2 regions of the Exiguobacterium sp. NPDC077395 genome follow, and region 2 is predicted to be linked to the other one. Evidence: riboswitches for the same ligand, from Rfam matches in the RefSeq annotation. Region 2 holds a riboswitch; the other holds the start of a gene.
What was found. A riboswitch is a leader RNA that binds a small molecule or an ion and turns the genes downstream of it on or off. The one in region 2 is predicted to bind S-adenosylmethionine.
Positions count from the first base shown of each region.

Region 1: linked by a shared signal. The riboswitch ahead of ACQKD4_RS03750 (methionine ABC transporter ATP-binding protein) and the one ahead of msrA (peptide-methionine (S)-S-oxide reductase MsrA) in region 2 are both predicted to bind S-adenosylmethionine.

Region 1 covers NZ_JBNNHU010000001.1:725,012-740,185, forward strand. Annotated here, with positions in the region: gene ACQKD4_RS03710 (3-hydroxyacyl-CoA dehydrogenase NAD-binding domain-containing protein) at 1-1,291, shown strand, start outside; gene ACQKD4_RS03715 (acetyl-CoA C-acetyltransferase) at 1,310-2,482, shown strand; gene ACQKD4_RS03720 (acyl-CoA dehydrogenase family protein) at 2,496-4,280, shown strand; gene ACQKD4_RS03725 (hypothetical protein) at 4,370-5,101, shown strand; gene ACQKD4_RS03730 (arsenate reductase family protein) at 5,149-5,502, shown strand; gene gcvH (glycine cleavage system protein GcvH) at 5,551-5,934, shown strand; gene ACQKD4_RS03740 (PTS transporter subunit IIC) at 5,979-7,034, opposite strand; gene ACQKD4_RS03745 (thioredoxin family protein) at 7,215-7,472, shown strand; SAM riboswitch class I at 7,923-8,029, shown strand; gene ACQKD4_RS03750 (methionine ABC transporter ATP-binding protein) at 8,107-9,135, shown strand; gene ACQKD4_RS03755 (methionine ABC transporter permease) at 9,125-9,787, shown strand; gene ACQKD4_RS03760 (MetQ/NlpA family ABC transporter substrate-binding protein) at 9,818-10,651, shown strand; gene ACQKD4_RS03765 (MDR family MFS transporter) at 10,752-11,966, shown strand; gene sufC (Fe-S cluster assembly ATPase SufC) at 12,145-12,906, shown strand; gene sufD (Fe-S cluster assembly protein SufD) at 12,919-14,187, shown strand; gene ACQKD4_RS03780 (cysteine desulfurase) at 14,189-15,174, shown strand, end outside.
Region 2 covers NZ_JBNNHU010000001.1:1,167,153-1,182,326, reverse strand. Annotated here, with positions in the region: gene ACQKD4_RS06070 (methyltransferase domain-containing protein) at 1-158, shown strand, start outside; gene rlmN (23S rRNA (adenine(2503)-C(2))-methyltransferase RlmN) at 198-1,259, opposite strand; gene ACQKD4_RS06060 (amidase family protein) at 1,325-2,731, opposite strand; gene ACQKD4_RS06055 (hypothetical protein) at 2,845-3,006, shown strand; SAM riboswitch class I at 3,051-3,150, shown strand; gene msrA (peptide-methionine (S)-S-oxide reductase MsrA) at 3,219-3,743, shown strand; gene ACQKD4_RS06045 (DM13 domain-containing protein) at 3,844-4,365, shown strand; gene ACQKD4_RS06040 (hypothetical protein) at 4,511-4,768, shown strand; gene tnpB (IS200/IS605 family element RNA-guided endonuclease TnpB) at 4,886-5,974, opposite strand; gene ACQKD4_RS06030 (DUF6678 family protein) at 6,102-6,518, shown strand; gene ACQKD4_RS06025 (SRPBCC family protein) at 7,282-7,704, opposite strand; gene ACQKD4_RS06020 (GRP family sugar transporter) at 7,904-8,767, opposite strand; tRNA gene ACQKD4_RS06015 (tRNA-Ala) at 8,891-8,963, shown strand; gene ACQKD4_RS06010 (four-helix bundle copper-binding protein) at 9,076-9,408, shown strand; gene ACQKD4_RS06005 (3'-5' exonuclease) at 9,470-10,036, shown strand; gene ACQKD4_RS06000 (glycosyltransferase) at 10,060-11,121, opposite strand; gene ACQKD4_RS05995 (sodium:calcium antiporter) at 11,213-12,202, opposite strand; gene ACQKD4_RS05990 (HD domain-containing protein) at 12,390-13,238, opposite strand; gene ACQKD4_RS05985 (SDR family NAD(P)-dependent oxidoreductase) at 13,339-14,043, opposite strand; gene ACQKD4_RS05980 (glycerol-3-phosphate responsive antiterminator) at 14,084-14,629, opposite strand; gene ACQKD4_RS05975 (GNAT family N-acetyltransferase) at 14,745-15,170, shown strand.

The sequences.
Region 1 (15,174 bases), 440 kb from region 2:
GCCAATCACGGCGAAGACGCTCGCTTACTCGGGACGTCTTACTGGAGAGATCGCAGACACAATCGTTGCGATTGACGATGCGATGAAGTGGGGCTTCGGTTGGAAATTCGGACCGTTCGAAATGTGGGATGCCCTCGGTGTTGAAAAATCAGTCGAGCGTATGAAAGCGGAAGGCTACGAAGTCCCGGCATGGATCGATGAGATGCTTGCTGCAGGTAACACGTCATTCTATAAGGGAGACCAGTATTACGATAAAGCGTCGAAGGCGTATGTCGAGAAGACCGTCAACCCGAAAGAATTGAAACTCAAGCCACTCGCAAAATCAAACGGCATCATCTTAGAGAACGGTGGGGCACGCCTCGTCGATATCGGCGATGACGTCGTCGCACTCGAATTCACATCACCAAACAACGCAATCGGTGTCGACATCATGCAGATGATCGAACAGTCGATTGATCGTGTCGAGCAAGACTTCAAAGGAATGGTCCTCGCGAACGACGGCAAGAACTTCTGTGTCGGTGCGAACCTTGCGATGATGCTCATGGAAGCAGAAGACGAGAACTGGTTCGAACTCGATTGGATCATCAACAAGTTCCAACAAGTCGTTCAAAAGATTCGTTATTCAAGTCGTCCGGTCGTCGCCGCACCATACGGCATGACGCTCGGTGGCGGAACAGAAATCAGCTTACCGGCAGCACGTATGCAAGCCGCGCTTGAGACATACATGGGTCTCGTCGAAGTCGGTGTCGGTCTCATCCCGGGTGGAGGCGGAAACGTCAACACGTATCGTCGACTCCTTGAACAGACGCCAAAATCGATGCAAAACATTGAGAAGGCTGCGCAACAGACGTTCGAGAACATCGCGATGGCGAAAGTATCGAAATCGGCATTTGATGCGAAGACACTCGGTTACCACCGTGCGGTTGACGGGATCTCGATGAACCGTGATCATTTGACGTTCGATGCGAAACAGACGGTACTCGAACTTGCCGATGGATATACGGCACCGGTTCGTGAGAAACTGCCAGTCGTCGGTCAAACGGGTAAAGCGACGCTCGAACTCGCGGCGTACGAAATGTTCTACGGCGGTTATATTTCAGAGCATGATTTGAAGATTGCGAAGAAACTCGCACACGTCATCAGTGGTGGCGATTTGGCATACGGTACGCTCGTCGATGAACAGTACTTCCTCGATATCGAGCGTGAAGCCTTCTTGAGCCTCATCGGGGAGCCGAAGTCACAACAACGGATGCAACATATGCTCGTGAAAGGCAAACCACTACGGAACTGATAAAGGGGGACATAACAGATGAGGGAAGCAGTCATCGTAGCCGGCGCACGGACGCCGGTCGGAAAAGCAAAACGCGGTTCGTTCCGTAACGTTCGTTCGGACGAGCTCGCGGGATATGCCATCAAGGCAACGCTTGAGCGTTCAGGATATAAAGGCCCGATTGATGACGTCATCATGGGTTGTGCGATGCCAGAAGCGGAGCAAGGGATGAACATCGCTCGCTATGCGGCGGTCCGGGGGGGACTGTCGCACGAAGTTCCAGCGATCACCATCAACCGCTACTGCTCGTCAGGTCTTCAAGCCATCGCAGATGCGGCGGCGAAAATCATGATCGGTCAAGCGACGGCAATCATCGCCGGCGGTATGGAGTCGATGAGCCAAGTACCGATGGGTGGTCACGTCATCCGTCCAAACCCACACATCATGGAGACGGCACCAGAGTACTACATGAGCATGGGTCATACGGCAGAGCGTGTCGCGGCTGAATATAACATCTCGCGCGAAGACCAAGATGCGTTTGCCATCAACAGTCACCAAAAAGCCGCTGCAGCGATCGCAGGTGGAAAGTTCCAGGAAGAAATCGTTCCTGTGACGGTCATCGAGCACGTACTCGGTGAAGACGGGAAAGTCGCAGAAGTGGAGAAAGTCGTGAAGCATGACGAAGGTGTCCGTGCCGATTCGACAATCGAAGCGCTCGGTAAACTTCGCCCAGCTTTCAAAATCAAAGGCTCGGTCACGGCGGGTAACGCCTCACAAGTGTCAGACGGGGCGGCAGCAGTCCTCGTCATGGATCGTGAAGAAGCAGAACGCCAAGGGTTACAACCGATGGCTAAGTTCCTCTCGTTCGCAGTCGGCGGTGTCCGTCCGGAAGTGATGGGAATCGGTCCAGTCGTCGCCATTCCAAAAGCACTCGAAATGGCTGGCGTGAAGTTAGAAGAAGTCGGATTGTTCGAGTTGAACGAAGCGTTCGCGAGCCAATCACTCGGTGTCATCCGTGAACTCGGAATCGATCCATCGAAAGTGAATGTGAACGGTGGCGCTATCGCCCTCGGTCACCCACTTGGCTGTACAGGGGCAAAACTTTCTGTTTCGATTTTGCATGAGATGAAACGACGCAATGAGAAGTATGGGGTTGTCACGATGTGTATCGGCGGCGGAATGGGCGCGGCTGGTGTCTTCGAATTACTTTAAGGGGGAATCGGATATGGAACGTACAGAACATGAATTGATTAAAGGCGGTAGCTTTGTCATTGACGCACTCGACGCAGAGCGTCTCTTCACACCAGAGGATTTCTCAGATGAGCATAAGATGATTGGGGACACGACGGCGGGATTCGTCGATGACCGCGTCATGCCGGTTCTCGAGCGCATCGAGAAACACGAGTTCGACCTCTCTGTCGAATTGTTGAAAGAAGCAGGTGAGCTCGGTCTCCTCGGAGCAGACGTTCCAGAAGAGTACGGCGGCTACCAACTCGATAAAATCTCTTCTTCGATCATCACGGAGCGTTTCGCGAAAGCTCGTTCGTTCGCACTCAGCTACGGCGCACACGTCGGAATCGGGACACTCCCGATTGTCTTCTTCGGATCAGAAGAGCAAAAGCACAAGTACTTGCCGAAACTCGCGACAGGTGAATGGATCGCGGCTTACGCGCTCACAGAGCCAGGCTCAGGGTCAGACGCCCTCGGTGCGAAAACGACGGCTGTCTTGAACGAGGCGGGCACGCACTACGTCTTGAACGGTGAGAAACAATGGATCACAAACGCTGGCTTTGCGAACGTCTTCGTCGTCTACGCGAAAATCGATGGCGACAAGTTCAGTGCCTTCATCGTCGAGCGTGACTTCAAAGGAGTCTCAACTGGCGCAGAAGAGCAGAAGATGGGGATCAAGGGATCGTCGACACGTACGCTTATCCTTGAAGACGTCGAAGTACCAGTCGACAACCTTCTCGGTGAAATCGGAAAAGGTCACGTCATCGCCTTCAACATCTTGAACGTCGGTCGTTATAAACTTGCAGTCGGTGCGGTCGGTTCATCAAAACGTGCGTTCGACCTTTCGGTACAATATTCGAACGAGCGCAAGCAGTTCAAGACACCAATTAGCCAATTCCCACTCATCCAAGAGAAATTGGCAACGATGGCAGCCAACATCTATGCGATGGAAAGCTCAGTGTATCGCACGGGCGGCTTGTTCCAAGATAGCCTCGACGCACTTGGTGACGAGAACATGCGTGACGGATCAAAAGTCGCACAAGCGATTGCTGAATATGCGATCGAATGCTCACTCAACAAAGTATTCGCTTCTGAAACGTTTGACTACGTTGTTGATGAAGCGGTCCAAATCCATGGTGGATACGGATTCATGGCAGAGTATGAAGTCGAAAACCTCTATCGTGATTCACGCATCAACCGAATCTTCGAAGGAACGAACGAAATCAACCGTTTGATCGTTCCGGGTACGCTTCTTAAGAAAGCGATGAAAGGTGAATTGCCGCTCCTCGCCGAAGCACAAAAACTTCAAAAAGAGCTCATGAGCTACATGCCACAAGAATTGGACGGCTCACCGCTCGCACGCGAGAAGATGCTCCTTTCGAACATGAAGAAGATCAACTTGATGGTCGCAGGTACAGCGGTTCAGAAGTATCAACAAGACCTTCAAAATGAACAAGAAATCTTGGCGAAGATCGCAGACATGATCAGTGCCATCTACGCGCTTGAAGCAGCCATCGCTCGTACAGACAAAGCGATCGCACGCACAGGCGAAGAGAAGAACACGCTCAAAGTCCGCTACACAGAAATCTTTGCGGAACAAGTGTTCAAACAAGTCGAACTCATGGCGAAAGAAGTATTGTATGCAGCGGCGTCTGGTGACGAGCAGCGCATGCTTCTCTCGGCAATGAAGAAGTTCAGCCGCTACCAGCCGATCAATGTGATCGGGACGAAGCGTGAAGTTGCTGCGAGCCTCATCAAAGCGAACAAGTTTATCGTGTAATTCAATCGACAGAAAGGGTGGACCGGACGCGGTCGGCCCTTTCTTTTTGGTCTGTTCGCCACGTACAATAGAAACGAGGGGGAGAGACGATGAGAACACGCGATAGATTGCTTGAACGAATGGAACGAATCGGAGAATCGGTTGCCGCACACGAAGGGACGCTGATGCTGCTTGCATTAGGGTCGATCGGACAAGAGACGGAGCGGTTGGATGATTACTCGGACCTCGATTTCTTTTTGATTGTCGAGGACGGGCAGAAGGCACGCTTTATCGACCGACTTGACTGGCTTGAAGTCGAGCCGCTTCATTATCAATTCCAAAACACGAAAGATGGGCACAAGATCATGTATCATGACGGCATCTATGGTGAGTTCGCTGTCTTTGAAGTACATGAACTCGCGACGATCGCCTATACACCAGGACGGGTCGTCTGGCGACGGGATGAAGCACTCGACGTGTTCGCGTCACCACGTCTCGAGATCGCGCGTGAAGCGACGGCTTACTACTATGAAGAAGCGTTGACGAACCTATATGTCGGCTTGCTTCGGGAACGTCGGGGCGAGACGCTCGCCGGATTCGAACTTGTCCAAGTCGCGGCCGTTCAAAACGTCTTGAAGGCGCTCGGTGGGCAAGGGGACCCGTTCAATCCGACACGTCGGGTCGAGACGAGACATCCTGAGATGATTTCTTTCTTGTTGGGCGGGGTATTAGGATATGGCAGGTCAGCTGTTGCAGCGGCGGTCATCTTACGTTTTATCGAAGAGCGACATGCGGTTAATACGACGATGAAGCGAGAAATCGAACGGTTGCTTGAGACGTGAATTGATTTCTCTAGATGTGCTACATTGATGAGAGAGGTGATGAACAGATGGTGACACTATACGGCTATCCACCATGCAGTACGTGTAAAAAAGCAGAAAAATGGTTGAAAGAGCAAGGCGTCGAGTATACATACGTTCATATCGTCGAATCGACACCGACGAAAGAAGAACTCGCCGAGCTTTGGAAACAATCGGACTTGCCGCTTAAGAAATTCTTCAATACGAGCGGGCAAGTCTATCGGAACGAAGGCATCAAAGACAAGCTACCAAATCTATCAGAAGACGAACAACTCGAGCTATTATCAAGCAATGGTATGCTTTTGAAGCGTCCAATCGTCACAAATGGTGAAAAAACGACGGTCGGATTTTCAGAAAAGTCCTTTACGGACGTTTGGGGCTAAGTGCTATAATACAGATGTGAGTCTAATTTATTTGAGGGGGAAGTTAGGATGAGCAAAGTACCAGCAAATTTACGTTATTCAAAAGAACATGAGTGGGTAGAAGTGAACGGAACAAAAGCCCGCATCGGCATCACGGATTTCGCACAAAGCGAACTAGGGGATATCGTGTTTGTGGAACTCCCAGAAGTTGACGGTACGATTTTGCTCGACGAGCCATTCGGTTCAGTCGAATCAGTGAAGACAGTCTCTGAGTTGTATGCGCCAGTATCAGGACGCATCACAGCAGTAAACGAGGACCTTGCAGATTCTCCAGAACTCGTCAACGAGTCACCGTTTGAAAATGCATGGATGATCGAAGTTGAGTTGACGGAAGAGTCAGACCTCGACAAGCTCATGTCTGCAGAAGAATATGAAGCGATGATTCAAGGATAAGTAAAACCGGCCTCTCCTAATTGGAGAAGCCGGTTTTTAAATGTTTACTCGAAATCGAGTCGGTAGTGGTCCGATTTGACGAGCGTCGCCCGTTCGAACACACGATAGAAGAAAATTCCGAGTCCGACCGGGATAAGCCCGAACAAGACGATCACAAGAAGCACGTTGAACAAGGCGAATCCGCCCGGCATGAGATGTAACGCATTTACCGGTCCAATGAGTCCAGATACGCCAAACCCTGCACTGATTGGAGTTCCCTCGATTCTTAATATACCAGCGAGCGCACCGAGGATGGCCGCATTCGCCAAAATCGGAAGCATCATAATCGGGCGTCGGACGAAGTTTGCCATTTGAATCTTCGGTGACCCGAGGAAGTGGGCGATCGATGTCCCGGTCGCGTTCGCCTGCCACCCTGCGATGGCGAGACCGAATCCAGCGGCAACGACGCCGAGGTTTGCCGCACCGGCCGCAACGCCTGATAGGCTAATCGCGGTCGCGATCCCGACAGTCGAAATCGGCGAGACGATGATGAGCGAGAACGCCATCGCGATCAAGATGCCCATGAGAACCGGTTGAAGAGCCGTCATCGTCATGATGAGGTATCCGATGTATGTCGTGATCTGTGAGATATACGTCAATAAGAAGGCACCGATGCCCCCTGCGACGACAATGACTGTCATCGGCATGACGATGACCGTGTACGTCTTCAAGTGGGGAGCGAGCTTCATGACAAGAATCGTAGCGATCGCAGCGGTCACACCGGCTGTGATCACGTCACCGATTCCGGCCATCACGAACGCACCTTCATTAATTCGAACGGCGCCACTGCCGACATAGGTTGCGATGGCAATCGTTCCAGCCTCTAAAATCGATCGTCCGAACTGCATGGCGACGGCAAGACCGATAATGGCCGGGAGGAGGCGCATCGCAATCGTCGTCGCATCCAATATGAATTGAAGAGACGGAAAATAAGGGAGTATGGCTTTCGTTAATTCTCCGAGCAATGCGCTCGGGATGAGGGCGATCAGAATCGCCATACTGAGACCGTTTAAGACGTTCATCGTAAATTGCTTTGTCGTACCAGTTGCTTGTTCCGTCATCATTCATTCACCTGTCCTTCTTTTTTACTGTTATGTACAAAAGCGATAAAGTTAGAACCCATATTATTCCTATCAGACAGAAGAGTCAAGAGAATCATTGAAAAATTCTGAAATTTCACGAGAGCACGAATTTTGAATACATATTTATCGACCTTTATAATGACAGGAGAGGTGAGAAAAATGATTACAGACGGATTCTTATATATATACGCGCCGATGTGTGGTACATGCGCTGTCGCGGAGAAAATGTTGACGGTCGTCGAGGCGGTCGACCCTGAAATTCAGATTGAAAAGCGCGATGCGAACTATATCCCAAACGAGCTTGAAGCCTATCAGGTGATGAGTGTCCCAGCGCTGTTAAAGCTTGAAAATGGCGAGGTTCGGGATCGTCTTTACGCTTTTCAGAACGTTCAACACGTCCTCTCTTTCGTGAAGTGAGAGAGGAACATTAGAATAATCTGAAAATTTTAAATAATCAGTTGACACAGAAAGTTCACGAATGGTATATTCATTACAACATCTTACTTGAACACAAAATAGGACGCGATATTCCCGACATCAAGACGTTTTGGTGAAGCCGCTGCTACCTTTATACGAATACACGTCAGTCTTCCCTTCGATTGTCCCCCAAAAAAATCAAGCGAAGAAAGACGTTCCGTATAATCGCACGGTCCAAATCAAGATCGAGTGATGATTGGTGAATCTCCCCCATATAAGGATGTAAATCTTGAACGGGCAAAAGATTTTCATCTATGGGCTGTCCTTCCGTGACTCAAGGTGCTACGTTCTGTGTCGTCCTCGGACGACACCTTTTTTTGATTTTTTTGAAAAAATGATTTGACAGCAGAAAAAGCTGTCGCTATGATAAAGCTAATCGAATACACAACACTCTTATCAAGAGAGGCTGAGGGACTGGCCCTATGACGCCCAGCAACCGCGGAGCAATCCGAAATGGTGCTAATTCCAGCAAGGTGAGAAACCTTGAGAGATGAGAGCAATCGTTGTCCGTACGATAAAGTGCGCACGTTTGCTCAAACGTGCGCGCTTTTTTTGTTGTCAGGAGGGAAAGGAATTGATTCAATTACGAAACGTCGCCAAATGGTTCGATACGAAGAATGGTCGTGTCCAGGCGGTCGATGATGTGTCACTAACGATTGATCGCGGTGAAATTTTTGGAATAATCGGATATTCGGGGGCGGGGAAGTCGACGCTCATCCGATTGCTCAACCGTCTCGAATCACCGTCTAGCGGTGAAATCGAGGTCGCCGGGAGTGAGCTCACGAAGCTCAGTCCGAAAGAATTACGAGGAGTTCGCAAGAACGTCTCGATGGTCTTCCAGCACTTTAACCTTCTGTGGTCGCGCACGGTCGCAGAAAACATCAGCTTCCCACTCGAATTGATTGGGGTACCGGCAAGTGAGCGGAAGCGTCGGGTCCAGGAACTCGTCGAGCTCGTCGGACTATCAGGTCGCGAAGACAGCTATCCGTCACAATTATCCGGCGGTCAAAAACAGCGAGTCGGGATTGCCCGCGCGCTCGCTACAAATCCAGAGGTGCTCCTCTGTGACGAAGCGACAAGCGCGCTCGACCCGAAGACGACGGATTCGATTCTTGAACTGCTCGTCAGCATCAATAAGAAACTCGGATTGACAATCGTCCTCATCACACATGAGATGCACGTTATCCAAAAGATTTGTCATCGCGTCGCCGTGATGGAGGCAGGGAAAGTCGTTGAGACAGGTCAAGTCTCCGATGTGTTCCAACATCCGGAGCAGCCGATCACAAAAGAATTCGTGAAACAAATCGGGGCGGTCGACGATCTGTCGCTCACGTTCGAACATTTGAAAGCACGCTATCCGAGTGGACAAATCGTCAAATTGAAATTCTTGAACGAAACGGCAGAACAACCGATTTTGTCTGACGTCCTTAAGACGCACGACATCGGATTCAACATCATCGGCGGGAACGTGACTCAGTCACAAGTCGGTGCGCTCGGCACGCTATTCATCCAATTGATTGGGGAAGCACGAGAAATCGAACGCGCCATCGCGTCGATTCGTTCGCAATCAGTAGAAGTGGAGGTGGAAAGCGATGTTTCCTAACGTAGACTGGCAAATCATGATGGAACAGACATGGGAGACGTTATACATGACGCTCGTCGCGGGTGTCGCGACGTTTGTGATTGGACTCGCTTTAGGTTTGATTCTTTATATTACAAACGAATCGCTATTATTAAAGAATCGTCCAATTTACGTCTTCGTCAGCGCGATCGTCAACGTGTTCCGTTCGATCCCGTTCATCATCTTAATCATTTTACTCATCCCGTTCACGTTGTTCCTGCTTGGTACCATGCTCGGTTCGACGGCGGCGCTTCCGGCACTCATCATCGGAGCTGCACCGTTCTACGCCCGTATGGTCGAACTTGCCCTTCGTGAAGTCGACCGCGGTGTCATCGAGGCAGCGGAATCGATGGGCGCGACGAAATGGCAAATCATTTATAAAGTGTTGATTCCGGAAGCACTTCCGGCAATCGTTTCAGGACTCACGGTGACCATCGTTGCAATCGTCGGTTATACGGCGATGGCCGGTGTCGTCGGAGGAGGCGGACTCGGGAACTTGGCCTTCTTGGAAGGGTTCCAACGTTCACAAAACGACGTCACGTTCGTGGCGACGGTGCTCATCTTACTCATCGTGTTCGTCATCCAGTTCATTGGTGACCGACTCGTTACAAAAATTGATAAACGTTCAGCTTAATTACACATAAACCATTTGGAGGGATTTATAATGAAAACTTGGAAAACAGTACTCGGATTGACAGCTTTATCAGCATTCACAGTTCTCGCGGCTTGCGGCGGGGAAGATGCAGAAACAGGTTCTGGCGATGAAAAAACATTGATCGTCGGTGCGTCGAACGTACCGCACGCTGAGATTTTAGAGCACGTACAAGAAGAATATGAAGCAAAAGGCTACAAACTCGAAATCAAGAAGTTCCAAGACTACGTGCTTCCGAACAAGACGCTCGCAAGCGGTGAGCTCGATGCGAACTACTTCCAACATGAGCCGTACCTTGAGTCACAGATGGCTGAAAACAAAGACTACAAATTCGCATCTGCGGGTGGCGTTCACATTGAGCCAATCGGTGTGTACTCACAAAAATACAAATCGCTCGACGAACTTCCTGAAGGCGCAGAAATCATCATGAGTTCATCGGTCGCTGACCACGGACGAATTCTCACGATGCTCCAATCAGAAGGTCTCATCACACTTGCTGAAGGCAAGACGGTCGATGCGACAGTCTCTGACATCGTTGACAATCCGAAAGACTTGAAGTTCAAAACAGACGTTGAAGCAGCACTTCTTCCGACAGCTTACAACAACGGAGAAGGCGATGCGGTCCTCATCAACACGAACTATGCCATCGACGCAGGTCTTAACCCACTTGAAGATGCCATCGCACTTGAAGGCGAAGACTCACCATACGTCAACTTGATCGTCACACGTGAAGGAGACGAAGAAGATGAGCGTGTCAAAGCACTCCTCGAAGTATTGACTTCTGAAGAGACACAACAGTGGATCTTAGACGAATACAAAGGTGCGGTCGTACCGGTACAACAATAAGCAGTCTCGACTCAGGGGTCATCCCCTGAGTCTTTTTTTGTCTAGTGTTCTTTCATAAAGAGAAGTACACTACATATATGAAAGAAAAGGAGGGATTTGGATGAAGCTCAGACAGATTCATCCACTGACGTGGGGCGTCCTGTTCGGGACGTTTTTTGCACGACTGGCGACGTTTTTCGTCATGCCATTTTTTGCGATCTATCTGGCCACGCTCGGCTTTTCGGCGAGTGTGATTGGAACGATTTTTGCCGTGACGGCACTTTCGGGTCTGTTCATGAGCTTCTTTGGGGGGACGCTTTCTGACCGATATGGGCGAAAACAGCTCATGTTGATCGGCATCGTGCTCAATGCGGTCACGTTCGCTGGTCTCGCGCTCGCGACCGAGTTGTTTTGGTTTTATATGTTATCGATGTTGATGGGCATGTCGCGATCTTTCTTAGAACCGGCTTCGCGGGCACTCATCAGTGACACGACGCAGGCAGACCAACGGGTCATCGTCTATAACGTCCGTTACTTTATGATCAATATCGCCGCGGCCATCGGGCCACTCTTGGCAGTCGTCCTATCACTCACCGGTGTAAAGACCGCATTCTTTATCGTGACGGCAGTATACATATTGTATGGAATCATCATCTCAATCTTGTTTTATAAGTATCCGTTTGAAGAGGGAGACGGGGTCAAGGCACGGCCACGCTTGACTGAGACGTTCCGGGTCCTACGAGACGACCGGACATTCCGTGCGGTTATCATCGGAATGATCTTTGCAATTATCGGTTACAGTCAGTTCAATTCGACGCTCCCTCAATTCATCGCATTAAGCGACGGGTTGGAAGACGGTTCGAGATTGTTTGCATACTTATTGACGACGAACGCCATCACGGTGCTCATCGTCCAGTATCCGATTATGCGTTTCGGGATTCGTGTCTCTCCCATCAAGTCACTCTTTTTTGGAATCTCGACATTATCGTTCGGACTTCTGCTCATCGGATTTGCGACGGTGGAGTGGGTACTCTTTGTCGCGATGGCCATTTTCACGGTCGGCGAGGTGTTGATGTTCACGATGACGGACGTGTTGACGGATGAACTGGCGCCCGAACATTTACGGGGAACTTATTTTGGGGCGATGGGATTGACGTCGCTCGGTCAGACAATCGGTCCGATTATCGGTGGGGTGTTACTCGATACATTCGGGCAATCATCGCTTCCGGTGTTCGGAAGTTTGGCGCTCTTGACGGGGTGTGGTGCCTTCTTCTTCGCTGCCGCCGTACGAGAGCGGAAAGCCGTTCTCGCACTCGTCGAAGAAAATGCCGGATAATGTCTTGATTTCCTACTATTAGCATTCTCAACTTTTATCATTCTATTGAGAATGAATTCTAAGGTGAGTCGCTTGAAATAAAAAAATGACTAGTCTAAGATTAGAATATATCTAATCTACGCCATTCACTATGGTGAGAAAATACGGAAGGGGTATCCGAATGTCTAACGTACCACAAATGAAAATTGATGACCTCCGCGTCTCAATCGAAGGAAAAGAGATTGTCAAAGGTCTTAACCTAGAAATTAAAGGTGGCGAAATTCATGCCATCATGGGTCCAAACGGGACTGGTAAATCAACACTCGCATCAGCACTCATGGGTCATCCACTTTATGAGGTCACTGGGGGAAGCGTCGAATTAAACGGCGAAGATGTCCTCGAGATGGAAGTCGACGAGCGCGCACAAGCAGGAATGTTCCTTGCGATGCAGTACCCGGCTGAAATCAGCGGTGTGACAAACGCAGACTTCTTGCGTTCAGCAATCAACTCACGTCGTGAAGAAGGTCAAGAAATCTCACTCATGAAGTTCATCCGTGAACTCGATGCGAAGATGGAACTTCTCGAAATCCCTTCAGAAATGGCACACCGTTACTTAAACGAAGGATTCTCAGGCGGTGAGAAGAAACGTAACGAAATTCTTCAAATGATGATGATTCAACCGAACATCGCCATTTTGGATGAAATCGACTCAGGTCTTGATATCGATGCGCTCAAAGTTGTCGCAAAAGGCGTTAACGAAATGCGTTCAGAAGAGTTCGGCTGCTTGATCATCACGCACTACCAACGTCTCCTCAACTATATTGAGCCAGACTTCGTACACATCATGATGGACGGGAAAATCGTCATGTCTGGTGGCAAAGAGCTCGCACAGCGACTCGAAGCAGAAGGTTACGACTGGGTGAAGCAAGAACTCGGAATGACAGTAGACACAGAAGCGTAAGGAGGCTGTACGATGACCGTACAATTTGAATTGGATGCACAAGCGTTGTCGGCACGTGCAGAAGCGCTCGGCGGACCAGCATGGATGGTCAACCGTCGTAAAGAGGCAGCAGAACTTGCGCCGACACTTGCTTTGCCAAAAGTTGAAAAGATTAAGATTGATAAGTGGGACTTCGCAGCGGGTGATGTCAATCTCGAACCGAAAGACGGTTTGACAGCTGACATCGAATCACTTCTCGGAGACCACCGGACAAACGTGCTCGTTGAACGCAACGGTCATGTCGTCTATAACGAATTGTCGATGCCAGAAGGCGTCTTATTCATGGGAATCAAAGAAGCGATGGAGCAACATCCTGAGCTCGTTGAGAAATACTTCATGACAGAAGGCGTACGTGTCGATGAAGAACGTCTTTCGGCGTTGAACGCTGCTCTCACAAACGGTGGTGCGTTCATCTACGTACCGAAAAACACACAGTTGAAAGATCCGCTTCAAGCGATCTTTACGATGGAACAGGCGAACGGTGCCCTCTATCACCACACGATTCTCGTCGCTGACGAAGGTAGTGAAGTGACATACATCGAAAACTTCCTTTCTGGTACGAACGAACCGCACACGGTCAACGTCGTGACGGAAGTATTCGCTGGAGAGAACGCAAAAGTCGTCTTCGGTGGTGTCGATCAGCTCGCTGAATCTGCACTCACGTTCATGAACCGTCGCGGTGTCGTCTATGCGAACGGTCGCCTTGACTGGGCGCTCGGTCACATGAACGACGGGAACTCGGTCGTTGAGACGAAGACTCACCTCGTCGGAGACAACACGTATTCGGATACAAAAGCTGTGACAATCGGTCGCGGTGCACAAAAACAAAACTTCAACATCCGTACCGACCACTTCGGAAAAGCATCTGAAGGGTTCATCTTGATTCACGGTGTCCAAAAAGACGCAGCTACTGCGATCTTCAGCGGGACATCGATGATTCACCACGGTGCGTCAAAATCGAACGGTGTTCAAACAGAGCGCGTCTTGATGCTCTCTGAAAAAGCACGTGGAGATGCCAACCCGATTCTTCTCATCGATGAAGATGATGTTATGGCAGGTCACGCGGCATCAGTCGGCCGTGTCGATGATGTTCAATTGTACTACTTGATGAGCCGTGGATTGTCTCGCCAAGAGGCAGAGCGTTTAATCATCCACGGATTCTTGACGCCTGTCGTCGAAGAACTCGCAATCGATTCGGTCAAAGACCGTCTCCGCGAAGTCATCGAAGGGAAAGTACGTTAAGATGTTGAACGCCTCGATTCGTGAACAGTTTCCGATTTTAGATCAGGAAATCAATGGACACCCGCTCGTTTATCTTGATAGCGCGGCGAGCTCACAAAAGCCGCTCGCTGTCATCGAGGCGATCGAGGACTATTATCGTCGCAATCATTCGAACGTGCATCGTGGCGTCCATACGCTCGGGACGCAAGCGACGGATGCGTATGAAGGAGCACGCGAACGCGTCCGCTCGTTCATCCATGCGGCGGTTCCTGAAGAAATCATTTTCACACGTGGGACGACGACGGCCATCAACTTGGTCGCGTCGAGCTACGGAGATGCGAATGTCGGTGAAGGCGACGAAATCGTCCTCACCCCGATGGAACACCATGCGAACTTGATTCCGTGGCAACAACTCGCTAAGCGGAAAGGCGCGACGCTTCGTTACGTCGAACTCACGCCGGACGGACGTGTCACATTGGATGCCGTTCAAGCCGTCTTATCGGATCGGACGAAAATCGTCGCGATGAGCCACGTCTCAAACGTGCTCGGTACGATCAACCCGATTGCCGAAGTCGCTCGACTCGCGCATGAGAAAGGCGCCGTCATGGTCGTCGATGCCGCACAAAGTGCACCGCATCGTAAACTGGACGTCCAAGCGCTCGACTGTGACTTCCTTGCCTTTTCTGGACATAAGATGCTCGGACCGACTGGAATCGGTGTCTTATACGGGAAGAAACAACTTCTCAAAAACATGGAGCCGGTCGAGTTCGGTGGCGAGATGATCGACTACGTTGATTTGTATGAATCGACGTGGAAAGACATCCCGTACCGCTTCGAAGCGGGAACACCAATCATTGCTGGGGCGGTCGGACTTGCGGCAGCCATCGATTTCTTAGAAGAAATCGGGCTTGAGAACGTCGAAGCACACGAACGTGAACTCGCGTCTTACGCAATCGAGCAGATGAAAACGATTGAAGGGATCGAGATTTACGGTCCTGAAGATCGCGT
Region 2 (15,174 bases):
CAAAAGACGCCCCACTTCTTTACACTGTAGAGATGTTCCACCAACTCGAAGACAATTTCATTCCTCTCGTTTTAAATGAGAATGTCGTATGGCGAGAAGAAGGAAGACTTCATCACGGTGAATCAGCTGTGATTCAATATGTCGGACAAAAACGATAAGCGAATGGCCTCCCCGAAAAATTCGGAGAGGCCATTTGATTACTTCGCGCCTTCGACGTTCATATGCTTACTGCGGAGCTGACCGCAAGCTGCATCGATGTCTGTCCCGTGTTCGAGACGGACACCCGTATTGACGCCACGCTTTTTCAAGATATCATAAAACGCCATGATATCTTCCGGTGTGCTTCGCTCATATTGGATATGTTCATTGACCGGATTGTATGGAATCAAGTTGATGTAAGACTTGTCTTTAATGTCTTCAATCAAGTCCGCGAGTTCTTCCGCGTGTTCTGGTAAATCGTTTACTTTCGAGAGCAAGATATACTCGAATGTGATTCGTTTATTCGTCTTCTCGACGTAATAGCGAATCGACGGCATGAGTTTATCAAGCGGGAACGCCCGGTTGATTTTCATGATGCGTGTACGAAGCTCATCGTTCGGCGCGTGAAGAGATAGCGCCAAATTGATGCGTAAGTCGAGGTCCGCAAACTTATAGATCTTGTCCGCAAGACCACTCGTCGACACGTTGATTTTACGTGGGGCGATTGCAAGACCACGCTCATCTTTGACGACGCGCAAGAAGTCGACCAAGTTATCGAAGTTATCAAACGGTTCACCGATTCCCATAACGACGATATGACTGACACGGTCCCCTTCTCCTTCTTCATCGAGGAAATGTTGGACAGTCATGATCTGCTCGACAACCTCACCAGCTGTCAAATCACGTGTCTTTTTCAACAAGCCGCTCGCACAGAAGCTGCAGCCGATGTTACAACCGACCTGTGTCGTCACACAGACCGAGCGACCATATTTATGACGCATGAGCACCGTCTCGATATAGTGACCATCATGCAATTTAAGTAAGAATTTGACCGTTCCATCGCCCGCTTCTTGTTTGACGAACAGTTCTTGTGTCGAGATGACGTATTTCTCAGTTAAGTAATCGCGTACTTCGTCACGGACGTTCAACGCGTCCATCGATTTGACCCGGTCGATGTAGAGCGAGTCCCAGACTTGACGTGCGTGGAAGGCACCATATCCTGCTTCCGTGCACTCGTTTGTGAGCTGATCGAACGTCAACCCGTATATAGATGATTTCATTCTAACCTGTCCTTTCTCTAATCCGCATACGTACCATTGTAGCGGACGTCAGAGACGGGTGCAACTTAGGAATAATCTGGAGGCGTCGGTCGTGTGATGAACTGTTCGAACGCATAAGCGACACGAATCAAATCTCGTTCTGCAAAGCTCGTTCCCGTGAACGATAGACCGAACGGGGCCCCACTCTCTTTTCGTTTATAAGGGACCGTGATTGTCGGGTGTCCTGCTTTCGCAGCCATGTCATAGTTCATGTCATGTGGCAGGACGATCGCGTCCAGTTTTTGCCCTTTTAATAGCTCATCCATTCCGTCCACTTTTGCGAAATGAACATCATCAATCCGACGGTCGAGATAACTAGCTTCGACGAGACGCCCTGAACGTGCATCTGACTGTTCAAAGATGGTCTGCCCGTGCGGAATCGATTCGGGGTGGTCCGCGTTCCATTCAATCAAGTCTGAAAGCGTCTTAAATGACACAGTTGTGTTCGCAAGATACGCCTCAATCCCAAGCTTGAATTCATCAAACAAAATATCTGCCTGTTCTAATGCATCGTGTTTCGGTAACGAGATCTCGACGAGTTCAACCTCGGCTTGACGCAACAATCGAAGTGCCTGTTCATACAACCCGACTTCTTCGTCTGAAATAGTTGGCTTGATAAATCCGACACGCATCCCGACCGCTTGACGGACATCGAGACATGTCACATAAGGCGGTCCGACTGGAGTTTCCCATGTCGCAGGATCAGCCGAATCTTCACCACACATTGTCTGCAAGGCAACGACCGCATCACGAAGGGTACGCGCCATCGGTCCAGCCGTATCCTGAGAACGTGAGATCGGAATGATGCCTGAACGACTGATCAAGCCGACGGTCGGCTTGATTCCGACGATACTATTATGCACACTCGGGTGTACAATCGAGCCGCTCGTCTCAGATCCAACGGCAAGGAGTGTCAAGTTTGCCGCAACCGCCGAAGCCGATCCAGAACTCGATCCCCCGACATCTAATTGGTCGCCATAAGGGTTCTTCGTTTGTCCGCCAACAGCACTCCAACCATTCGGCATATCTTCCGTTAAAAAGTTCGCCCACTCGGACAGATTCGCTTTTCCGAGAATGATGGCCCCGTCATCCCGCAATCGTTTCACGAGCTCGGCATCTCGACCTGCAAAATGATGTCGCATGGCGGCGGCACCTGCTGTCGTACGCATCAGACCGGCTGTCTCGATATTGTCCTTAATTAAGACGGGGATGCCGAGGAGCGGTTTGCGTACTCCTTTTTTATAGGCCCGGTCTGCCGCCTCTGCCTCGAACAGGGCGTCCGGATTTACCTGTATCACGGCATGAAGTCGCTCATTAAATGCAGCAATCCTTCTAAGATAATACGCTGTTATGTCTCGTGCCGTGAATTGTCCTTCTTTATACCCACGATGTGCACGTTCAATCGTCAGTTCATGTAATTGGATTTCTTCCATCCTACATTCCTCCTTTATCTCTCCCACTTTATTCGTGCTCTATGCCTGATTTCCTTTTCGTATCGCCAAGTCGATGTGTTCTTGTTACACTTAAGAAAAAACAGGAGGTTCCTATGACACGCTCCTACATATTCGTTCTACTCGCTGTGTTCGGTCTATTTTTCTTGCAGTTATACGGAGAAAATGTGCCGTATGGTCCGTTCATTTCGATTGGGTTGATTGGATTTATCATCGTCTTGACGATTTTTCAGTTGAAGCGAAAACCGAATCATTGACGAAAGTATTTTGAGGGTGGTATGATGCTCTCACCAACTACATATCGATATCAAGAGTGAACGAGAGATCTGGCTCCATGACTTCACAGCAACCTGCCATTGGCAAGGTGCTACGACCAGCAAGGGAAACCTTGGACGATATGACGAGAGCGCTCATGTCATCCGACGTGAGCGCTTTTTTTGTTGAAATACGATTTGGAGGGAACGACAAGATGGAAAAAGCAACATTTGCAGGTGGCTGTTTTTGGTGCATGGTAACACCTTTTGAAGAACTACCAGGGATTGAAGGAATCGTATCCGGCTATATGGGCGGACAGATCGACAATCCGACGTATGAAGAAGTCAAAACTGGAACGACTGGTCATTTAGAAGTCGTTCAAATCACATATGATCCATCTCTGTTTTCATATGAGCGTCTCCTCGAGCTATATTGGATTCAGACCGACCCGACCGATGAAGGTGGTCAATTCCAAGACCGCGGGCCACAGTATGCCCCAGCCATCTTCTATCACACGGAGGAACAACGAATCGCGGCTGAGGCGAGTCGAAACGTATTAGCGGCAAGTGGTCGCTTCACGGCACCTATTGTCACAAAAATCACTCCGGCGACGACATTCTTCGAAGCGGAAGAGTATCACCAGGATTACCATAAAAAGAATCCGAAACACTATAAAGAAGACCGGGCCATCTCAGGACGGGACACGTTCATCGAAGAGAACTGGACCGAAACCGTATAACGGTCATCAGACGCGAATTTTAACATTCGCGTCTTTTATAAGCCCAATAATCGGGAAAAGGCTATTAATGGTTCATACATCCGAAAAGGAGGACTTATACATGAAAACAAGTACGAAACTTATCATCGGTGTGATCGGCGTAGCCGTGATCGCCGTCGCCTGGTGGCTCATCTCACCGCTTTTCTTGACAGAGACCGTCGATGAAGGATTACCACCGACAGCTGTTGAGACGCCTGCTTCAGAAGAAGAAACAGAGGAAGAGACAACTGAGACACCGGAAGCACAACCGAGTCAAACCGAAGTAGCGGGTGTGTTCATGGACGGGGAGAAAAATTATGAAACGACGGGCACGATTCGCTCCGTCGAGGCAGAAGACGGGACGTACCTCCGATTTGAGGAGTTTGAGACGACAAACGGACCTGACTTATTTGTCTATTTGACGAAGCCAGGACAAGAGACAACCGAAGGCGTCAGTCTAGGATCGTTAAAAGGAAACATCGGGAATCAAAATTATTTAGTCCCTGCGGATGTGAATCTAGAAGAGTACAACACAGTCGTCATCTGGTGCCGTGCGTTCAGCGCGACGTTCGGGACTGGAGAACTGGCTGTAACAAGTGAATGAATTGACTGAAGGGTGGCTGAACAAATTGGCCACCCTCTTTTCAATTGAATTTGCCTAAAAAATAAAGACCAATCATCCAACATTAATTGAGAATATGCTATCATATATGTAAATAAGTGTAATTAAATTGAGGAGGTACACGATTATGGAGCAGACATTCTCACAACCATACAAACACTACTTTTGGAAACGTTTCTTTCTTTTCTTCATTCCATTGATGATGGTCGGTATATTATCCGAACCGATGATTATTCAAAATCCATTTGAAAAGCTCGAAGACTATGGAGAATTTGTGTTATTCTTGGCAATTTATATCCTTGTACTCGGTGGATGGGCGGCGTTTATAACGTCGATGATGTGGCGTATTAGACAACGCAAGTTGAAAAAAGAGGAGAATGAGTGAACTACTCGCCACTTATTTGCTTTGCAAATTGAAGTGGGAGCTTCTTGGGAAGACCGTGCTCTTATTAGCCACGGTTGTTTACCAAGCTCGTTGGGCAGTCCCTGCCCTGAAGGATTGTCAGTCGGCCAACATCAATAGGTTGATGCTCGCGTTGATGTCACGGTCATGATGCGCGCCACAGACACATGTCCATTCACGCACGTCCATCGCCTTCTTCTCGCCCTTTACTCCGCAAGTGGAGCAGATTTGAGTGGATGCGTACCAAGGGTCTGCCTTGATGAGCGTCCGTCCGTAGAAGTTTGATTTGTATTCGAGTTGACGGACGAACTCGTACCAACTGACATCGCCAACCGATTTGGCTAAGCGTCGGTTCTTCATTATGTTGCTCGATTTCAATGTCTCCACGACGATGACTTGGTTCTCGTCAACGATCCGTCTTGACAGTTTGTGAAGGAAGTCCTTGCGTTGGTTGGCAATCTTTTCGTGTTTCTTGGCCAAAAGTAATTTTGCCTTTTCACGATTCTTGCTTCCGATCTTCTTTCGCGACAGCGCCCGTTGCGCCTTCTTGACCTTCGCTTCGGATTGTTGAAGGAAACGTGGGTTTTCGATTTTCTCCGATACCATCGCGTCGTTCGTCATGACGGCGAAGTGTTCCAGACCGAGATCGATCCCGACCTTGTGCTCGGCTGGGATCCATGGTTCATCGTCCTGTTTGACGAGGATGGAGACGAAGAACTTGCCCGTCTTGGTCATCGAGACCGTCGCCGACCGGATGACGCCCTCGAACGGGCGATGTTGGGTGAACCGCACGAACCCGACCTTCGGCAGACGGACTTTTCCCGACTCGATGCGGATCGTGCCATGCTGGTTGTTCGTCGTGTAGGAGGCACGCGACCGTCGTCTCGATTTGAAGTTCGGGAAGCCGCCCGTCCCGGCGAAGAACTTCGCGAACGCGGTGTCCAGGTTCAGCTTCGCATTCGCGAGCGCGAGACTGTCCGCCTCGGCGAGGAACGGGAACAGGGGCTTGTAGGAGGCGGGTGTCGCCGGTTTCCGTCTCGTTCCGCTCCCCGTTTTCGCCTCCTCGCGGATGGCGATGCGGTCCTCGAGCAGCTTGTTGTAGATGAACCGGGCGCAGCCGATCGTCTTGATGAGGAACTCGGCCTGTGCAGGCGTCGGGTGGAGCCTGTATGTGTAACCTTTCAGCATGTCCGTCCCTTCTCCCTCCAGCAGATCGTGATGTGTCTTCCTCATCCGTTACCCGCGGAGGGGGAGGGAGAATCTGACGGAATCACGAACTTTTGTTCGTCATATCTGTCACAGGAGGAGAAGACTATTGGACCGGGCGATTCATCTCCCGCCTACGCTGGGCTACGCCCCGAGACGCTTAGAGGAGGGAGAATTCTCGCCTGATTTAGTTAAAATGACCTCTTATTACTCCCATCCAGTGATGAATAATACAAAGTGGGAAGAAATTAGAGAAGCAATGTGCAATACTCCTACTCACTTCCAATGGCGGACAAAAGATATTGAAACCGGCTATATTTCAATGTGGGATGTTGAGTGGTATTATCATTTCAGACTTGGGGACTACAAATACATTGAATGGTTAGAAATCAAGGCAGATACCGAGGAACTCCGAAAAGACCTTTTAGATATCCTTGAAAAAGTTCATGTTCCTGGAAAGATTCTTGAAGATGCTATTCGAGTTTATGGATATGCTGATACCGGATCTTATGTTGACTATATCTAGTAGAACTCACTATGATCAATTTACACTTTTCGCTCTTAATTTCAATTAGGGCGTAAGCAGACGGCCCAAATCCTTGTATTTGACTTTTCTCTTGCGTTCCGTGCCTCCCGTCGGAAAGGTAAGAAATATATTTCTTATCGGCGACACACGCATCCACTCGGAGTGTTCCATCACTCCCGAGAACGAGAACACCGTCCGGACGAACCGATCCAATCCTTCGAACGTATAGTCATCAAGTAGTCATTCGTTCATCACGTCTAAAATTCTTCCCATTCTCTACAGAACGACTTCTCTCAAAAAGTCCATTCAGTCCACCTACGGAAGTTTATCGCCAAAATCATCGGCGGAAGTGCAAAAAAGGGGTCTAGCCACCAAAAATTGATGACCGAACCCCTCTTTTTTTTAAATCTCCCCAATAGTATATGAGTCCTTTCGAATTTCCCTATCGATTTGAAGAAGGTACAGCGAGTCAACTTGAGCGCACATTCAACAGGAAAATGTTCGAGCTGAGCGACTTCTAACGCATCGAGAAAAGAATGAACGAAATAATTTAGTTGACGAAACTCTACTAACAAATTCGGACAAGCCCATTTTGCACGTATATGAGCGCCCACCACAACGGACCATGTGCACAGATTTATTTACTCCAACTTGATGAAAGACGCTTAAACACCACTCAAAATCATCGCATCGCTCAGTATTCTCCAAAACCTTGTTCATATCATTGAAAAGGGAGCTGCTGTTCAAAGCATCTGTTTATCTTTTATACACTCTTACCATTTGCATATCGAGTGAAATTATCGAGAATTGCCTGCCAGCCTTGTCGTTGCAATTCAACCGGATTCATCGATTCTGTATCAAATACCTCGATCACTTTCGTCTGATTCCCTTCTGAAGCAAATGAAATTCTAACTCTCCGTTCATCGTCAAGACGATACTGAATGAGCTCATTTACTTTAACTTCTTCATACACTCCTTCAAAATCAAAGCCCATGCTCTGATCTTTTGCTTCCATCCGACTACGAAACTTCCCACCGATCCGTAAATCGTTTTCCGCTTCGGTCGTATGCCAATCGTCAGACGCATGATTCCATTGTTTAATATGATCTGGGTCTGTCCACAGTTTCCAGACAGTGTCGATTGGTGCATCGACGAGCGCTGATATCGTCACTAAATTTGATTCCATGATTCGTTTCCCCTTTATTCTACATTTTTCTAATCAATCACGAATGCGCTGCCCCTCCTATATGACGAACGCAACATGAGATTACTTCCCTATCGGTCACATCATCTCCTGCTCTCCCTTAATATCGGTAACCAAAAACCCTGAATGGCACGCTAGCACGAGTGCGCATTCAAGGTTCTTATCATTTCATCATCGAAATTTAGCTCTTGGCAATCCCAAGCATAAATCCGGCAACGACAATTAAGCCAATTCCCATAAAGACATAGACGCGTTCTTTTGTCGTCTTCTCCTCTTTTAAGAGGTAGATCCCACCGAGTGTCGCCACGACGACGTTCAATTGAGATAAAGCGAATGAAGTCGCAATCCCCACTTCTCCGCTCGAGACGAAGAGACCGAAGTTCCCGATCCCCCAGGCAATCCCGGCTAAAATATTCTTGAACGTACGTGAATCGATTTTCTTGACGTCCTTCTCACGAAGACTGAAGAGAAGTGCTGCGATGAACATCCCGACCGATTGTGGAAGAATCGCGGTGATGCCTTCTACTTCAAAGTAGTTCGTCAAGACCGCATACGTGACGTAACCGATACTTGAAACGAATAAGACGAGTAACCCCTTCTTCAACGCACCGGCGCTATCTTTGTCTTTTTTCTGTTGATACGAAGTCATCGTCGCCCCGATGATGATCAAGACGAGCGCTGAAAATCCTAACCATAGCTCTGTCGTCGTCTGCCAGTCCCCGAGCACGATGACCCCAAAGAGTGATGTTCCAACGAGCTGCATTCCTGTACTGATTGGCATCGCTTTGGAGACGCTTAGGATTTGGAACGATTGGAACTGCAAATATTGACCGAGCGCCCAGAACGCCCCTGAGATAAATCCGGTCACGATGGCGAGTGTCGTGAATTCCGGTCGGAATACGAGGGCAATCACGGCCGCCATGATCATCGCCCCAATGGTCGTTCCGATTAACTGCTGAATCGGTTTTCCTCCCACTTTCGACACGATAAGTGGGATACTTCCCCACATGAGTGCCGGTAAGAGTGCCAAAAGAATCATTTCCATAAAGCACACCTGCTTTCTTAATATAACGTCTAACATGAAATTCCCACGTCTCCAATTTTATAAACCTAAATTGCAAAAGGGAATTGCCATGTCGAATACTACGATGATATAATGATTTCGAACGGGGCATTAGCTCAGCTGGGAGAGCGCTACGCTGGCAGCGTAGAGGTCAGGGGTTCGAGCCCCCTATGCTCCATTAATCTGTCACATCTCTTAAGAGATGTGACTTTTTTATTGGTATGGTGCGATTCAACCTTTATATGAACGGGTAATGAAAGATAGACTTTTTCATACAAGGGGGAATTTTGATGGAACGCACATCTGTAGAAGAAACATTGGCGAGCGTGATTGAATGTATGCGCGCTTGTAACCATTGCTTCTCAAAAAGTTTACAAGAAGAAGATTTACACATGTTCACTGAATGCATCCGATTGACACGTGAGTGTTCCGACATCTGTTCGCTCGCATTGAAAGCCTTAGAAACAGATTCGGCCTTCTCTAAACCAATTGTCGCCTTGTGCGCACAGGTTTGTGATACATGTGCCGTCGAATGTGGCCGTCACTTGCATGACCACTGTCAGGCTTGTTCAAAAGCGTGCGAGCGCTGTGCCGAAGCTTGCCGTACACTCGTCGCCGCTTAAGCACGACATTCGTCTAACTTTCTGTTAGACTTTTTTTATTGCAAAAGAAAGAAGGTAAATTATGAATCATACCATTCTCGCTCTCGATGTGGAGACCGCTAATCGAGATAGCCGTAGCATCTGCTCAGTCGGGTGGAGCATCCTGCAAAATGGAGAAGTCATCGATACTGATCAACGACTCGTCAATCCAGAGGAAGATTTTGATATGGGGAACATACGGGTTCATGGCATTCGTCCGAGTGACGTATGGGATGCCCCTGCGTTACCGGAAGTACTTGCCTCTCTTTACCCGATTTTACGAGAAGTCGACCTCGTCATCGCACATAACGCCTCATTTGATATGGGTGCCTTAAGAAAGGCAATTGTGAAATATGATCTATTCGATTTCCCTACAATTGAGTACGGATGCACTGTCAAATTGTCACGTAAACTGTATCCTGGACTCCCGAACCACAAGTTGAACACGATGGCAGAATACCTGAACGTGCCTTTTATTCATCATGATGCAGCAGAAGACGCTCGCGTATGCGCTCTACTCATGCGTGATATGATGCAGAAAACCGGCATTACAAGCCCGAGAGAGCTACATCGCTATACGTCAGTCAAAACAGGAACACTCGCATATTAAACCGGTCATGAGCCCATGACCGGTTATTTTTTGAAAATCCATCGTTTTTGGACATAGTAACTGACAAAAAAGAGAAAGCTGTCGACGATAATTTTTAGGATGACTTCTCCTTGTCTAAATAAAAGAAAAAGAAGATAGACCAACAATGCCGAGGTTACCATCTGGAGAACGACGAGCGAAAAATATTTGGAAAGTGATCGTCGCGCTTTTGAATGAAAGACGACTTTCCGATTGAGGAAATAATTGAATAGAGAGGAGATAATTCGAGCGATGACCGTCGCGATGACGACGTGAGCCGTATCGAAGTACGGTGATAATAAAAAGATAAAACCTGCATACATCCCAACGTCGACAAGAAATGAAGCGACGGACGATGCCGAATACATCAAAAACATACGATAGATTAAAATCGAATCTAAAATCGGTCTAAAATGGGATGAAATGTTTTCGTTTTCATATACCGTCTGGATGGTCGTCTGTTGAATCGGAACCTGTAACCGCTTTGTGAACGTCAGCATATTCATCTCGAACTCATATCGATTCCCTGGAATGTCAATCAGTTGTCGTGCGTATCGCATCGGGATGGCACGAAGTCCTGTCTGAGTATCTTTTAACTTCAATCCACTCCCGATCAACATGACGAGTCGTGTCGCCTGATTGCCGAATCGACTTCGGAGCGGAATCTTGTCCCCACTGAAGTCACGGCATCCCATGATCAGATGATGCGGCTTACTCACTCCCTCCTCATACACATTGACGACGTCCTCAGGTAAATGTTGTCCATCGGCGTCAACCGTGATGACACCTAACTTGTCGGGATAGGTCTCTGCAATATGCCGCAATCCAGTCTTCAGAGCTGCCCCTTTTCCTTGATTCTGTTCGTGCGTTAGCACTTGGTCAACAAATGATGCCACCTTTTCAAATATGCCTACCGTCGACTCATCACTACCGTCATTGACCACAACGATGGTCGAAAACCCGCTCGCCCTCAGTCTTTCCACGAGTGTGACGAGTGCATCGTCAGGGTTGTAGGCCGGAATCAAAATTGTATACGCTTGGCGTGTTTCTACTTCTTGCACTTGCATCGCCACCCCTCCTTCAATTCCCTTATACCCGAAGCAACGGATTCGCATTCTCAATTAAAAAATGCACCAGTCCTGAGACTGATGCATGAACTCACCCGATAAAGATCAAGTATGACGAAACAAAGTACACGACAACGACGAGCAGCGAAGGAATGACGTAACGTACCTTCGACGTGACATTTTGTCGGAGAACGCTATACATGACGAGAATCGATAGAATCGTAATCCCGACCGCCGACACAAGGTGTGAAGTCGATACGTCTGCCAAAATCGAACCATTACGATAGAACACGTCCGACATGGCGATAATGAGCATGTTGAAGATGTTACTTCCGAGAATCGAACCGAATGCCAAGTTGACGTTTCGAAGTTTGAGCGCCATAAACACGGCGACCGCTTCAGGTAATGAAGTTGATGCGGCAATCAAGAAGCTCCCGACGAAACTAGAACCGAGTCCTGTGACGACGGCGATTTGGTCTCCTGTGATGGAGAGTGCCGTCCCGGCTGCCATGATGACGACAGCGGCAATTAGAAACCCGAATCCAGCTCGTTTCAATGTGATATCTTCATACTTACTGACGACGACCTCTTCTTCCACTTCATGCTCAGCGACCGGCTCTTTCGGTTGCTTCCCGATATAGTAAATCCCAATCCCGTAAAGAAGGGCAATTAAAAGTGCGTCGACACCAATTCCGATGAAGGTCATATCGACTCGGACAATCAAGGCGATCAATGTCGTCACGGTCAGCAACAGACCAAGTCCTGCCGTGTATAGATGATCACGGCTCGCATAGTTGAAGAGTTGCTTTTGACGGAAATACAGGTCGAACATCGCTAAAATAAAGATATTGAACAAGTTAGACCCGAGCATGTTTCCGATGGCGATGTCTGGATTGTCAATCATGACCGCTGATATACTCGTCGTCACTTCAGGTAGTGACGTCGCTCCCGCCAGCAAAACGGTACCGACGAGCATCCCGCCCATTTTTGACTTTTCCGTCATGACATCGGCGTATGTGGACAACTTGATTGCGGCATAGACCGTGATGGCCGCAGCTAATAAGAAATAAACAAATACCATTTTTTCTCCTCCTTGGGTAAACAAAAAAGACCTTTTTATGGACGACAAAAACGCCCATAAAAAGGTCTTGCGGACTTGTAAAAGCTCGATGGACCGAGTGCATGCACACTGTAATGACGACCCATCGACCACGATTGTGGTCGCTACTCCCCTTTTTATCTTCCTTTTGACTATAGCACGAACCTACCTAGTTGACAATCGAGCGACGCATGAGCGTGACAAAGTCCGATGCGTCCATAGCCGTTCGATAACCAAGTTCTTGCATCGCGGCTACCTGAGGCGGTCGCATCGGATAAGTCCAACCCGCTCGCTCTAGTTGCTGTCGAAACGACTCAATCTCTTCTTCATCCACAGCCGTACGAGCAACAATTTCCTTTAATTCATATGCAGTTTGACAGAGTGGTGCTGCCTCTTGGACCCATTCATCTTCGATAAAATGAGTGAGAATCGATTCAAAGAGTCGTGTCACTTTTTGATCTTTTTTATTTTTTTGACCATAAAATAAAGAATAAAGCTCCTGTTCATACAAGCCAATGAGATCTGTTGAACTATGAAACGGTTCGAATGCATGTAATAACTGATGATAGTACCAAGACTGGTCTCGCATCGGGCGTTTGAAACGTTGCCACACTATCATTCCTTCCATCTCTAAATCATAGCGGATGGAACGAAGATTATGTAGCTTATCTGCCACGAGGAGTGCGACCTCATCGAATTGAAGTGATGAGATGTGCTCAAGAGTCATCTGTTTTCGTTGTTCCCATGTTTGATCGCGGTTCTTCTCAGAAACGGCAAGTACAAGGCGAAGTACGTCCGGACCAAATCTAGTCAAGATTTCTTGAGGATCCGTTTTCGTATCCTCAATTAAATCGTGTAAAAGTCCTGCTGCAACGACCGTTGGTGGTTGGTGATCCGTTTCGAGCAACAATGCAACAGAAAACGGGTGTGACAAATATGGAATCGATGACCCTTTCCGGTGTTGCCCTCCATGGCGAATCGATGAAAAGCGTAGCGCTTCTTCTACAAGCGGGTTCATGTCACTTACCCCCTTCTTCCGGATGAAAACTCTTCTAATACTTACCCGGAATTAGGCATAAATAACCTAATATCTTTCTTAAAATAGGTATATAGTCGTATTACTCTTCGTAAATCATTTTCTTCGTCATCCCACCATCGACGACGAGATTGTGACCATTGACAAAGTCGTTGTTCCGATCAATCAGATACCGTACTGCTCGGACGATGTCATCCGCTTCGCCGACACGGCCAGACGGATGCTGACGATGGTCGACTTCACGTAACGCTTCGTCTGATGTATGAATCCAGCCCGGGCTAATCGCATTCACAGTTACCGGTCGATCACTCAATGAGACGGCAAGTGAATGTGTCAAACCGACAATTCCGCCTTTAGAAGCCCCATACGCATCCCAATGCGGTTCGTTTTGCATAGCACGTGTCGATGCCATATTGATAATGCGACCATATGACTCGTCTTTGTTTAATTCCAAAAAGTATTTCGCACAAGTAAACGTTCCTACTAGATTGACGTCGATGACTCGTTTGAACGTATCGATTTCAAGTTCGTCAATCGGTTTGACGAGAGAGGCGATCCCCCCGTTGTTAATCAACACATGGGCATGTCCAAAACGTGACCTTAGGTCTTCGAATACACCCTGTAGCTCTTCCGTCTTGCCAAGGTCAACTTGGTAAAAGGACATCCCTTTTATATCCGGGTCTTCACCGATGTCCAAGCCCACAACTTCATATTGATTTGCGAATTCCTTTGCGAGCGCATAACCAATCCCTTGCGTAACACCTGTAATAATCATAACGTCTTTCATCTGTTCATCCCTCCTAGATGAATGTATACCCGAAAGTGGCTTACTCAGTCCACAGTTTACGATTTGAGGTCGTGATGACACTTGCCCCAGCAGCAAGGGCCGCATTCACTTCTTCCGTTGTCTCAATCAACCCTCCCGCAAATACAGGTATACCTGTTCTCTCCTGGACTAGGCGGATATACTTCGGCACGATTCCAGGTAGCACCTCGATGTAGTCTGGTTTTGATCGTTCAATATGCTTGATGCTCTTTTCCAACGATGTCGAGTCAATTAAAAACAACCGTTGCACCGTCAACACATGATTTTGTTTTGCCCGTACAATCACGTTCCCTTTCGTCGAGATGATTCCAAACGGTCGATACGTTTGACAGACATACTCAGTTGCAAATTCATCCGCTTTCATTCCTTGAATTAAGTCCATATGAATAAAGACTTTTTTCTGATGCTTTTCTAATAATTTGAAAATAGGTTCTAATCGACTCATATGAATTTCAAGTAAAACTCCTATTTCAAGTTCACTCGATAAAAATCGTTCTAAATCGCGCATATCACGTATCGCCGGCAAGATTGATTGACCTTGTATCATCCGATATTCCTCCTGTCTTCTTCCCATTATGCCGACAGCTATTTTCATAAATCAAGGTTTACTCATTCAATATAGCGGGAAAGTAATATTAACTTGTGTAGAGGGGGATTTTAGCATGGTCAATGAAGTCACTGTAAAAGTTGAGACACCGACACCGGAGCAACATCAGTCGTTGCGTGTGAAGGCGGGGATGCCTCGACGCTCAGATGAAAGTACGGTCAAAGGACTCAAGAACACGCTATTTGGCGTCTGTTTATATTTAGATGATGAGATTGTCGGGATGGGGCGTGTCGTTGGGGACGGCGGAATGGTCTTTCATCTAGTCGACATCGTCGTCGATCCAGAATGCCAAGGACTGGGTCTTGGTAAATTAATCATGGAGAATTTAATGGAGTGGATTTTAAAAGAGGCAGATGAGACGGCCATTGTCAGTCTAATTGCCGATATTCCTGCGGATGGCTTGTATCGTCAGTTCGGCTTTGATTATTCACGTCCAGAATCAGTCGGTATGGAGTATCAGTGGAATCAACTAGAAAGTTAACACA